DNA from 2 places in the Geodermatophilus sp. SYSU D00698 genome. Region 1 is predicted to be linked to the other one. Evidence: riboswitches for the same ligand, from Rfam matches in the RefSeq annotation. Region 1 holds a riboswitch; the other holds the start of a gene.
What was found. A riboswitch is a leader RNA that binds a small molecule or an ion and turns the genes downstream of it on or off. The one in region 1 is predicted to bind cyclic di-AMP.
Positions count from the first base shown of each region.

Region 2: linked by a shared signal. The riboswitch ahead of ACI8AB_RS12035 (C40 family peptidase) and the one ahead of ACI8AB_RS21125 (transglycosylase family protein) in region 1 are both predicted to bind cyclic di-AMP.

Region 1 is NZ_JBJGZD010000032.1:23,144-27,670, reverse strand. Features, by position in the region: gene glgX (glycogen debranching protein GlgX) at 1-239, shown strand, start outside; gene treY (malto-oligosyltrehalose synthase) at 236-2,578, shown strand; cyclic di-AMP (ydaO/yuaA leader) riboswitch at 2,828-2,962, shown strand; gene ACI8AB_RS21125 (transglycosylase family protein) at 2,966-3,565, shown strand; gene treZ (malto-oligosyltrehalose trehalohydrolase) at 3,676-4,527, shown strand, end outside.
Region 2 is NZ_JBJGZD010000011.1:55,414-59,940, reverse strand. Features, by position in the region: gene ACI8AB_RS12045 (glycosyltransferase family 4 protein) at 1-63, opposite strand, end outside; gene ACI8AB_RS12040 (M48 family metalloprotease) at 60-1,385, opposite strand; gene ACI8AB_RS12035 (C40 family peptidase) at 1,555-2,736, opposite strand; cyclic di-AMP (ydaO/yuaA leader) riboswitch at 2,753-2,930, opposite strand; gene ACI8AB_RS12030 (hypothetical protein) at 3,087-3,374, opposite strand; gene ACI8AB_RS12025 (D-alanyl-D-alanine carboxypeptidase family protein) at 3,486-4,527, opposite strand, start outside.

The DNA.
Region 1 (4,527 bases):
ACGGCATCCGGGAGACCGACGAGCGCGGCGAGGACGTCGTCGACGACTGCTTCTACCTGGCGTTCAACGCCCACCACGAGCCGATCGACTTCACCGTGCCGCCGTCGGAGTACGCCGAGGGCTGGACGGTCGTCGTCGACACCGCGGAGCTGGGCGAGGTGGAGCCGGTGCAGGTGAAGGCCGGCGACGTGGTCACCGTGGCCGCCCGCGCCACCGTCGTGCTGCAGGCGGCCCCGTGAGCCAGGCCGACGACGACCTCGAGCGCCGGCGGGCCACCCCCGCGGCGACCTACCGGCTGCAGGTGACCGCCGAGTTCACCCTCGACGACGCCGCGGCCGTGGCCGGCTACCTCGCCGACCTCGGTGTCACGCACGCCTACTCCTCCCCGCTGCTGCGCTCGGCCGCGGGCAGCACGCACGGCTACGACACCGTCGACCACGCGCACGTCGACGAGCCGCGGGGCGGGCAGGAGGGCTTCGACCGGTTCGTCGCCGCGCTGCACGAGCACGGGCTGGGCCTGGTGCTCGACCTGGTGCCCAACCACATGGGCGTGGCCGACCCGGCCGAGGCGCCGTGGTGGTGGGACGTGCTGCAGCACGGGCGCGACAGCGCGCACGCGTCGGCGTTCGACGTCGACTGGGACTTCGGCGGCGGGCGCATCCGCATCCCGGTGCTGGGGTCGGCCGACGACGTCGAGAAGCTCGAGGTCGTCGACGGCGAGCTCCGCTACTACGACAACCGCTTCCCGATCGCGCCCGGCACCGGCGAGGGCACCCCGCAGGAGGTGCACGACCGGCAGCACTACGAGCTGGTCGACTGGCGGCGCGCGGACGCCGACCTCAACTACCGGCGCTTCTTCGCGATCAACACCCTCGCCGGGCTGCGCGTGGAGGACCCGGAGGTCTTCCGGGCCACCCACGAGCTGGTGCTGCGGCTGGTGGCCGACGGCGCCGTCGACGGGCTGCGCATCGACCACCCCGACGGCCTGGCCGACCCCAAGGGCTACCTGGACCGGCTGGCCGAGGCGTCGGGCGGCCGGTGGACGGTGGTCGAGAAGATCCTCGAGCCCGGCGAGGACCTGCCGGAGAGCTGGCGGGCGGCCGGCACCACCGGCTACGACGCGCTGGCCGAGGTCGACGACGTCCTGGTCGACCCGGCCGGCGAGGCGGCGCTGACCGCGCTGGACACCGAGCTGTCCGGCCGGGCGGTCGACTACGGGCAGCTGGTGCACGACTGCAAGCGCGAGGTGACCGACGGGATCCTCGGCTCGGAGGTCGCCCGGCTGGTGCGCGTGATCGGCGAGCTGCCGGGCGTCGACGTGGAGACGGAGAAGGAGGCGCTGGCCGAGCTGTTGGCCTCCTTCTCCGTCTACCGCACCTACCTGCCCGACGGCCGCGAGCACCTCGACGCCGCCGTGGGCGACGTCCGCGACCGCCGTCCCGACCTGGTCGCCGCGGTCGACGCGCTGCACCCGGTCCTGGCGCAGGCCGGCACCGAGGCGGCCACCCGGTTCGAGCAGACCAGCGGCCCGGTGATGGCCAAGGGCGTCGAGGACAGCGCCTACTACCGGTGGGCGCGGTTCGTGGTGCTCAACGAGGTCGGCGGCGACCCGGCGCGCTTCGGCAGCACCCCGGAGGAGTTCCACGAGGCGCAGGCGCGGCGGCTGGAGCGCAAGCCGGAGTCGATGACGACGCTCACCACGCACGACACCAAGCGCAGCGAGGACACCCGGGCGCGCCTGGCCGTCCTCGCCGAGGTGCCGACGGAGTGGGCGGACCTGGTCCGCGGCTGGCTGTCCCGCCACCCGCTGCCCGACCGGCCGCTGGCGCACCTGGTGTGGCAGAACCTGGTCGGCGCGTGGCCGCTGTCCCGCGAGCGGGCGCACGCCTACGCCGAGAAGGCCGCCCGCGAGGCCGGGCAGTCGACGACGTGGACCGACGTCGACGAGGCGTTCGAGGCGCAGCTGCACGCGATGGTCGACGCCGCCTACGACGACGAGGCCACGAACCGCGAGATCGAGGCCTTCGTCGCGCGGATCGGCCCGGCCGGCCGGTCCAACGGGCTGGCGCAGAAGCTGCTGCAGCTGACGATGCCCGGCGTCCCGGACGTCTACCAGGGCACCGAGCTGTGGGACCACTCGCTCGTCGACCCCGACAACCGCCGCCCGGTCGACTACGACGAGCGGCGCGCGCTGCTGGCCCGGCTCGACGGCGGGGAGGTGCCGGAGGTCGACGACACCGGCGCGGCCAAGCTGCTCGTCGTCTCGCGGGCGCTGCGGCTGCGGCGGGACTCCCCGGAGCTGTTCACCGGCTACACCCCCGTGGCGGCCACCGGGTCCGCCGCGCAGCACGTCGTCGCCTTCGACCGTGGGTCCGGGGAGCAGGGCGGCGCGGTGACCGTGGCGACCCGGCTGCCGGTGGCGCTGGCCGCCACCGGTTGGGGCGACACCGCGCTGACGCTGCCGACCGGCGCGTGGCGCGACGTGCTCACCGGCACGCGGGTCGTCTCCGACGCCGGCGGAGCGCCCGTCGGCGAGCTGCTGGCCCGGCTGCCGGTGGCCCTGCTCGTCCGGGACTGAGACGGAGGTCACGGCGGCGCCTGCCGGCGCCGCCGTGACCTGCGGCCCCTGCCGGCGATCTCGTGCGCGCCGCCCGGCACGGGCCGGGCGACACGCCGTGACGGGTGGTGCCGGTGTGCCGTCTCGTGATGCTCCCGTTACCTTTGCGACCGCACGCGGGCCAACCGACTGCCGCGTGCCGGAGCCGGTCCGCCGAACCCCGTCCGCCGGGCTCCGTTCCTCGAGCACAGCCAGGACGGGGGTGGGGGACCCACTTCGGCGCCTGCACCGCGGTCACGGGGGGACCGGACGCAGCGCCTCGGGGTGAAGCCGCACGCCGTGCGGCCGGGGCACCGATCGCTCCGAACCCGACAGCTCACCTCGCAGGCGGCGGATCGGAGATCCCCCATGCGCACGTCCACGTCCCTGCTCCGCCGTGCCCTCGTGACGACCGGCGTGGCCGCGGCCGCGATCGGCGTCACCGCCGGCCCGGCCTCGGCCGCCGCTCCCAACGACTGGGACGCCGTCGCCCAGTGCGAGTCCAGCGGCAACTGGAGCATCAACACCGGCAACGGCTACTACGGCGGCCTGCAGTTCAGCCAGTCCACCTGGGCGGCCTTCGGCGGCACCGAGTACGCCGCGCGCGCCGACCTGGCCACCAAGGCGCAGCAGATCGCCGTCGCAGAGCGCACCCTCGACGTCCAGGGCCCGGGCGCCTGGCCCACCTGCGGCAAGGGCCTGGACCCGGGCGCCCCGGCGGCGGGCTCGCCGGCCGCCGAGCCCGCCGCCGCGCCCGCGCCGGCCGAGCCGGACACGGCCGCCCGGGCCGGGGAGTCCGCCGCCGGGGCCTCCGGCGGCTCGTACACCGTCCGGTCCGGCGACACGCTGGGCACGATCGCCCGGGACCAGGGCGTCGAGGGCGGCTGGAAGGCCCTCTGGTCGGCCAACAGCGGCACCGTCAGCGACCCGGACGTCATCCACGTCGGGCAGGTCCTGCAGCTGCCGTGACCCGGGGCGGCAGCCGGGGGACCCGCTCCCCCGGCTGCCGCTCGCGGTTGACCGCGCCCGCAGCGGGCAAGAGGGACCGGTCAGCCGCACTACCGCTGGGAGGCCCCCGCATGTCCGCACCCGTCGAGTTCGCCGTCTGGGCGCCCGTGCCCGAGCGTGTGCGCCTGCAGGTCGACGGCACGGTGCACGACATGAGCCGCGACGACGACGGCTGGTGGCGGGCCGAGGTCGAGGCCGGCCCGGAGTCCGACTACGGCTACCTGCTCGGCGACGACGACACGCCCCGCCCCGACCCGCGCTCGCGCCGCCAGCCCGACGGCGTGCACGGCCTGTCCCGCCGGTTCGACCCGTCGGCGTACGCGTGGGGCGACACCGCCTGGACCGGGCGCCCGCTCGCCGGCGGCGTCGTCTACGAGCTGCACGTCGGCACGTTCACGCCCGAGGGCACCCTCGACTCGGCCATCGACCGGCTGGGCCACCTCGCCGACCTCGGCGTCGACTTCGTCGAGCTGCTGCCGGTCAACGGCTTCGACGGCACGCACAACTGGGGCTACGACGGCGTCCTCTGGTACACGGTGCAGGAGAGCTACGGCGGCCCCGCGGCCTACCAGCGGTTCGTCGACGCCTGCCACCAGCGCGGGATCGGCGTCATCCAGGACGTCGTCTACAACCACCTGGGCCCGTCGGGGAACTACCTGCCCCTGTTCATGCCGATCTTCTCGGAGGGCGGCGCGAACACCTGGGGCGAGTCGGTCAACCTGTCCGGGCCGGACTCCGACGAGGTCCGCCGCTACATCCTCGACAACGCCCTGATGTGGCTGCGCGACATGCACGTCGACGGGCTGCGGCTGGACGCCGTCCACGCGCTGGTCGACGAGCGCGCCACACACGTGCTCGAGGAGATGGCGCAGGAGGTCGACCGGCTCTCGGTCGCCGTCGGCCGGCCGCTGACGCTCATCGCC
Region 2 (4,527 bases), on a different contig from region 1:
GATGCCGCCCTGCCGCGGCGGGAAGTCGTTGGTCACGACGAGCGTGCGGCCGCGGTCGCTCACCGGTCGCCCAGCCGCAGCCAGTCCTCGGCCATCGCGACCCGCTCGGCCGCCGTCGGGTGGGAGCCGAAGAACCACTGCCACGGCGCCGGCGGGCTCGGGTCGGAGACGTTGGTCTCGGCCAGCCGGCGCTGCATCTCGATGAACGCGGCGGCGTCCCGGGTGAGGTCGAGCGCGGCCAGGTCCGCCCGGGCCTCGACGTGCCGGGAGACCAGGTTCCGCACCGGCGTCGACACGAGGGACCCCACCGCGACGAGGAGCAGCACCAGCGGCACCACGCGCGGGTCGCCCGCCGAGTCCGCGCCGGCGCGGCGCAGCAACGGCGCCCAGGTCAGGAGCCAGCCGAGCAGGGCGACGGCGGCGGCCGCGCCGAGCGCCCCGATGAGCGTGCCGGTCAGGACGTCGTCGGTGGCCACGTGCCCGAGCTCGTGGGCGACGATCGACTCGATCTCGTCCGGGGGGACGTCGGCCAGCAGCGTGTCGTAGAGCACCACCCGGCGGGTCGAGCCGAACCCGGACACGTAGGCGTTGAGCGACGTCGTCCGCCGGGACGCGTCGGCGACCAGGACGTCCTCGACCGGGGAGCCGCTCTCCTCGGCCAGCCGGAGCAGGTCGGTGCGCAGCTCGCCGGCCGGCAACGGCGTGAAGCTGTTGAACGCGGGCTCGATGACCACCGGGTGGAGGAAGGAGCCGACGACGACCAGCGCGGCCGCGCCGCAGGCCGCCCACGCCCACCAGGCGCGGGGGGCGCGGCGGGCCAGCGCGACGAGCACCAGCAGGCCCAGGGCGGTGAGCCCGGCGTCGATGGCGGTGGAGACCGCGACGTCGCGCAGCCACAGCGGCCAGGAGCGCGTGGACAGCCCGTAGCGGTGCCGCACGACCTCGCCGTAGGCGGAGATCGGCAGCGTCGCCAGCCGGCCGACGACGACCAGCGTGACCGTGCCGAGCAGCACGGTGAGCGGCCAGCGGCGGCCTCCCGCCCGGCCGACCGCGGTGACCAGGCGGCTGCCCAGGCGGGTGAGGCCGAGCAGCGCCGAGACCGCGAGCCCGAGCACCAGGTTGGTCAGCGACGCGGGACGGATGTCGGCGGCGAGGGCCTCGGCGCGGCGGACGACCTCGGCGGGCAGCCCGGCGTCGTCGGTGACCGGGGAGGCGCCGCCGGGCGGGGTGGGCAGCGGCGTCCAGGGCGTCCGGAGCGCGATGACGAGGACGAGCGCCGCGCCGAGCACGAGCGCGACCAGCAGCGCGGCCCGGCGGGAGCCGGTGCGGTCGGGCCGGGTGGCCTCGGGGCCGGGGCGGGTGCTCGTCCCGCCCGCCCTGCCCACCCGGCCGATCCTAGGCGCGCGCCGGTGCCGCACCGTGCGCTCCCCCGGCGGACGCCGAGGGCCGGCGACCCGTCCGGGTCACCGGCCCTCGGCCGCGCGACGTGCTGGAACGGCCTCCCTGCAGGGCCCGCCGCGAGCTCGCGAGCGGTGGGGGCAGGGAGGTCCTCCGTCAGGCGATGCGGCGCATGGCGGTGATGCCGCCCATCGAGTCGACCGACACGACCTTCACCGGCTGCCCCGACGTGGAGGCGTGCACCATCTGGCCGTTGCCGATGTACATCGAGACGTGGCTGACCGGGCTGTAGTAGAAGATCAGGTCACCCGGCTGCAGGTCCGCCCGCGAGACGGCGGTGCCCATGCGCGACTGCATGCTGCTGGAGTGCGGGAGGCTGATGCCGGCCGCGGCGTAGGCGTACTGGGTCAGGCCCGAGCAGTCGAAGGCGTTCGGCCCGCCGGCGCCCCACACGTAGGGGTCGCCCACCTGGGCCAGCGCCGTCTGCACCGCGGTCTGCGCGGCACCGCTGCCGCCGCTGCCCGCCGACGGCGCCGGGGCCGCAGCGGGGGCCGCGGCCTGCGTGCCCGCGGTGGTCGGCGCGCTCTCCTCACCCGCGCCGCCGGGCCCGGCCTGCGCGCCCGCGGCCAGGCCGGCCTCCTGCGCGGCGAGCGCGGCTTGCCGCTGCGCCTCGGTGAGCGCCGCGAACTGCGCCTGGTAGTCCGCGATGTCGCCCTGGAGTTGCGCCTCCTGGGCGCTCAGGTCGTCGAGGGTGCGCTGCGCCCCGGTCTCGGCGGCCTCGGCGTCGGCCTGCGCCTGCCGGGCGGCGGCGGCCGCCTCGTTCACCTGGTCGAGGACCGAGGTGGTGTGGTCGGCGATCTGGCCGAGGGTGGCCAGCGAGGCGACGAAGTCCTCGGCCGAGTCGCTGGTCATCAGCAGGTCGAGCCCGGCGAAGCCGTCGCCGTTGCCGGCGGTGTAGGCGCTGCGGGCCACCTCGCGGATCCGGCCGTCGAGGTCCTGCAGCCGGTCCTGCGCCTCGGCGGCGGCCCGGTCGGCCTCGTCGGCGGCGGCCTGCTGCTGGGCGAGTACCTCGCGGGCCTCGTTGACCTGCTCGGTGACGACCTCGAGCCGGTGACCGGCCTCGGCGGCGAGCTGGGCGGCCTGCTCCGGGGTGCCGGCCCGCTCGGGGTCGGCGGCCGCGGTGCCGGACAGCAGGGTGAGGGTCAGCGCGGCGGTGGTGCCGACCAGGGTGACCCGGCCGAGGCGGCGGGCCCGCGACGGGCGGTGCGGGCCGGCGATCCGGGTGGTGGGTGTGGACTTCTCGCGTGCATGCCCCAGGGCAGGGCGGGGGGTCGCCACGGGCGGCGGCTCTCCGTTTCTTCCTCAGCAACCGCCTACCGAGTTAGCTGACGGGTTCGGGCTGGGAAGACGTGCCCTATCTCCGCGCCCCGGTCGGGACCGGCGCGCGAGAACTCACCCCAGTGCTGCGGTGGGTCCCCGGCTCACCTCGCGCACCTCCGGGAGGGCGTCCGGTGACTCGGCGGTGTCGGCCGAGGTCACCCTGCGTCGGGTGACGACCACCCGGCCGGACGGCGCCACAGTACGGACGTGATGCAGTTGTGACAAACGGGAGGTGCGGGAACTGTGAGAACACACACGGTCAGCAGCCGCGCCACTCCGGTGCGTACCCGATCGGGTGTCCGCGCCGGTCAGCCCGTGCGCCGGCGCCCGTCCCGCGACGGCCGGTGCCGCAGGGGTGGCACCAGGCCGCCCTCGGCCAGCGCCCGCACGGCCCGCCGCTCGACGTCGTCGAGCTCCACGACCACGCCCGGGCGCGGCAGTGCGCCGTCCGCCGTCCGGGCCGCCGGGACGGGTGGCACCGGCAGCAGCACGGGGCCGGTGTCCCGCTCCGCGGGCGGGGCGCCCAGCAGGGCGGTGACGACGCAGTCGGCGCAGCCGGCGCCGCGCGCGGTGCACGAGTCGCAGTCGATGAGCATGGCCGTGTCCCTCCGGTTCTCCGGCCGCGCCGCCCGGTGCCGGGCCGCGGTCGGGACGGGTCTCCCTGTCGGTTGACCAGCACGCTAGGGACGGCCACCGACAGTCCCGGCTCAGCCGCCCGCGTACTCCCAGTGCCAGGGCTCCTCGCGGCCGTTGCCCGGGTCGGCCCAGGTCGGGTGCAGCCACCCGAACCGGCCGGCGTTGGCGACCATCCACGCGTACTGCGGTGTGCCGAAGCCGTCGATGCCGCCGCACAGGTCGACCGCCAGCCCCCAGCCGTGGTTGCTGGTGCCCGGGACCGCGGCCAGCGCCGGCTTCTCCCCGTACAGGCGGACCTGGCCGGCGTAGGTGCGGTAGGAGTCGGTGATGCAGATCGGCTGCCCGAACGCCGACGCGAACGCCGCGCTCATCGCCCGCCAGGCCGCCGCGGCGTCGCAGCGCAGCGAGTGGCCGCCCACCCCGATCGGGCACAGCGCGCTCGGCGGGATGAGGCCGTTGGGGTAGCCGCCCCAGGCCCGGGCGCCGTCGAAGCTCGGCGGGTAGACGGTGTTGCCGCACTCGACCCGCAGGGCTCCGCCGACCGGACCGGGGGCGGGCACCTCCGGCCGCGGGCCGAGGCTCGGCCGCCCGACGTGGACCACCTGGTCGGCCGGCAGCCGGCGGACGACGACGGCGCCGGCCCGGGCGTCGGCGGCGAGCACGGTCTGCGCGTCCAGCGCGATGCCGACGTGCCCCAGGCCCGCCTCGGGGGTCCCGAGGAAGACCAGGTCGCCGGGCAGGACGTCGGCCGGGTCGACGGGCGTGCTGACCGCGAACAGGCCGGCCTGGTCGGCGGGCAGGTCGATGCCCGCGTCCCGGTAGACGGTGGAGACCAGCGAACCGCAGTCCCAGGAGTCCGGGCCGGCCGTCCCCGGCGCGTAGGGCCGGCCGAGGGCGTCCATGGCCGCGGTCACCGCGGCCAGCGTCTCGGCGGGCAGCACGAGCAGCGACACCGGCCGGCGCGGCAGCTGCGCGGCGCCGCGCTGGGCGCCGCCGGCGGCCGCGCCGATCGGGGTGAGCCCCGCGGGCAGGCCCCGGACCGGGTCGAGCAGCTCGGCCGCCGGCGGCGCGGTCACCCCGGCCTCGCGCAGCTGGCCGAGGTAGGCCCGCCAG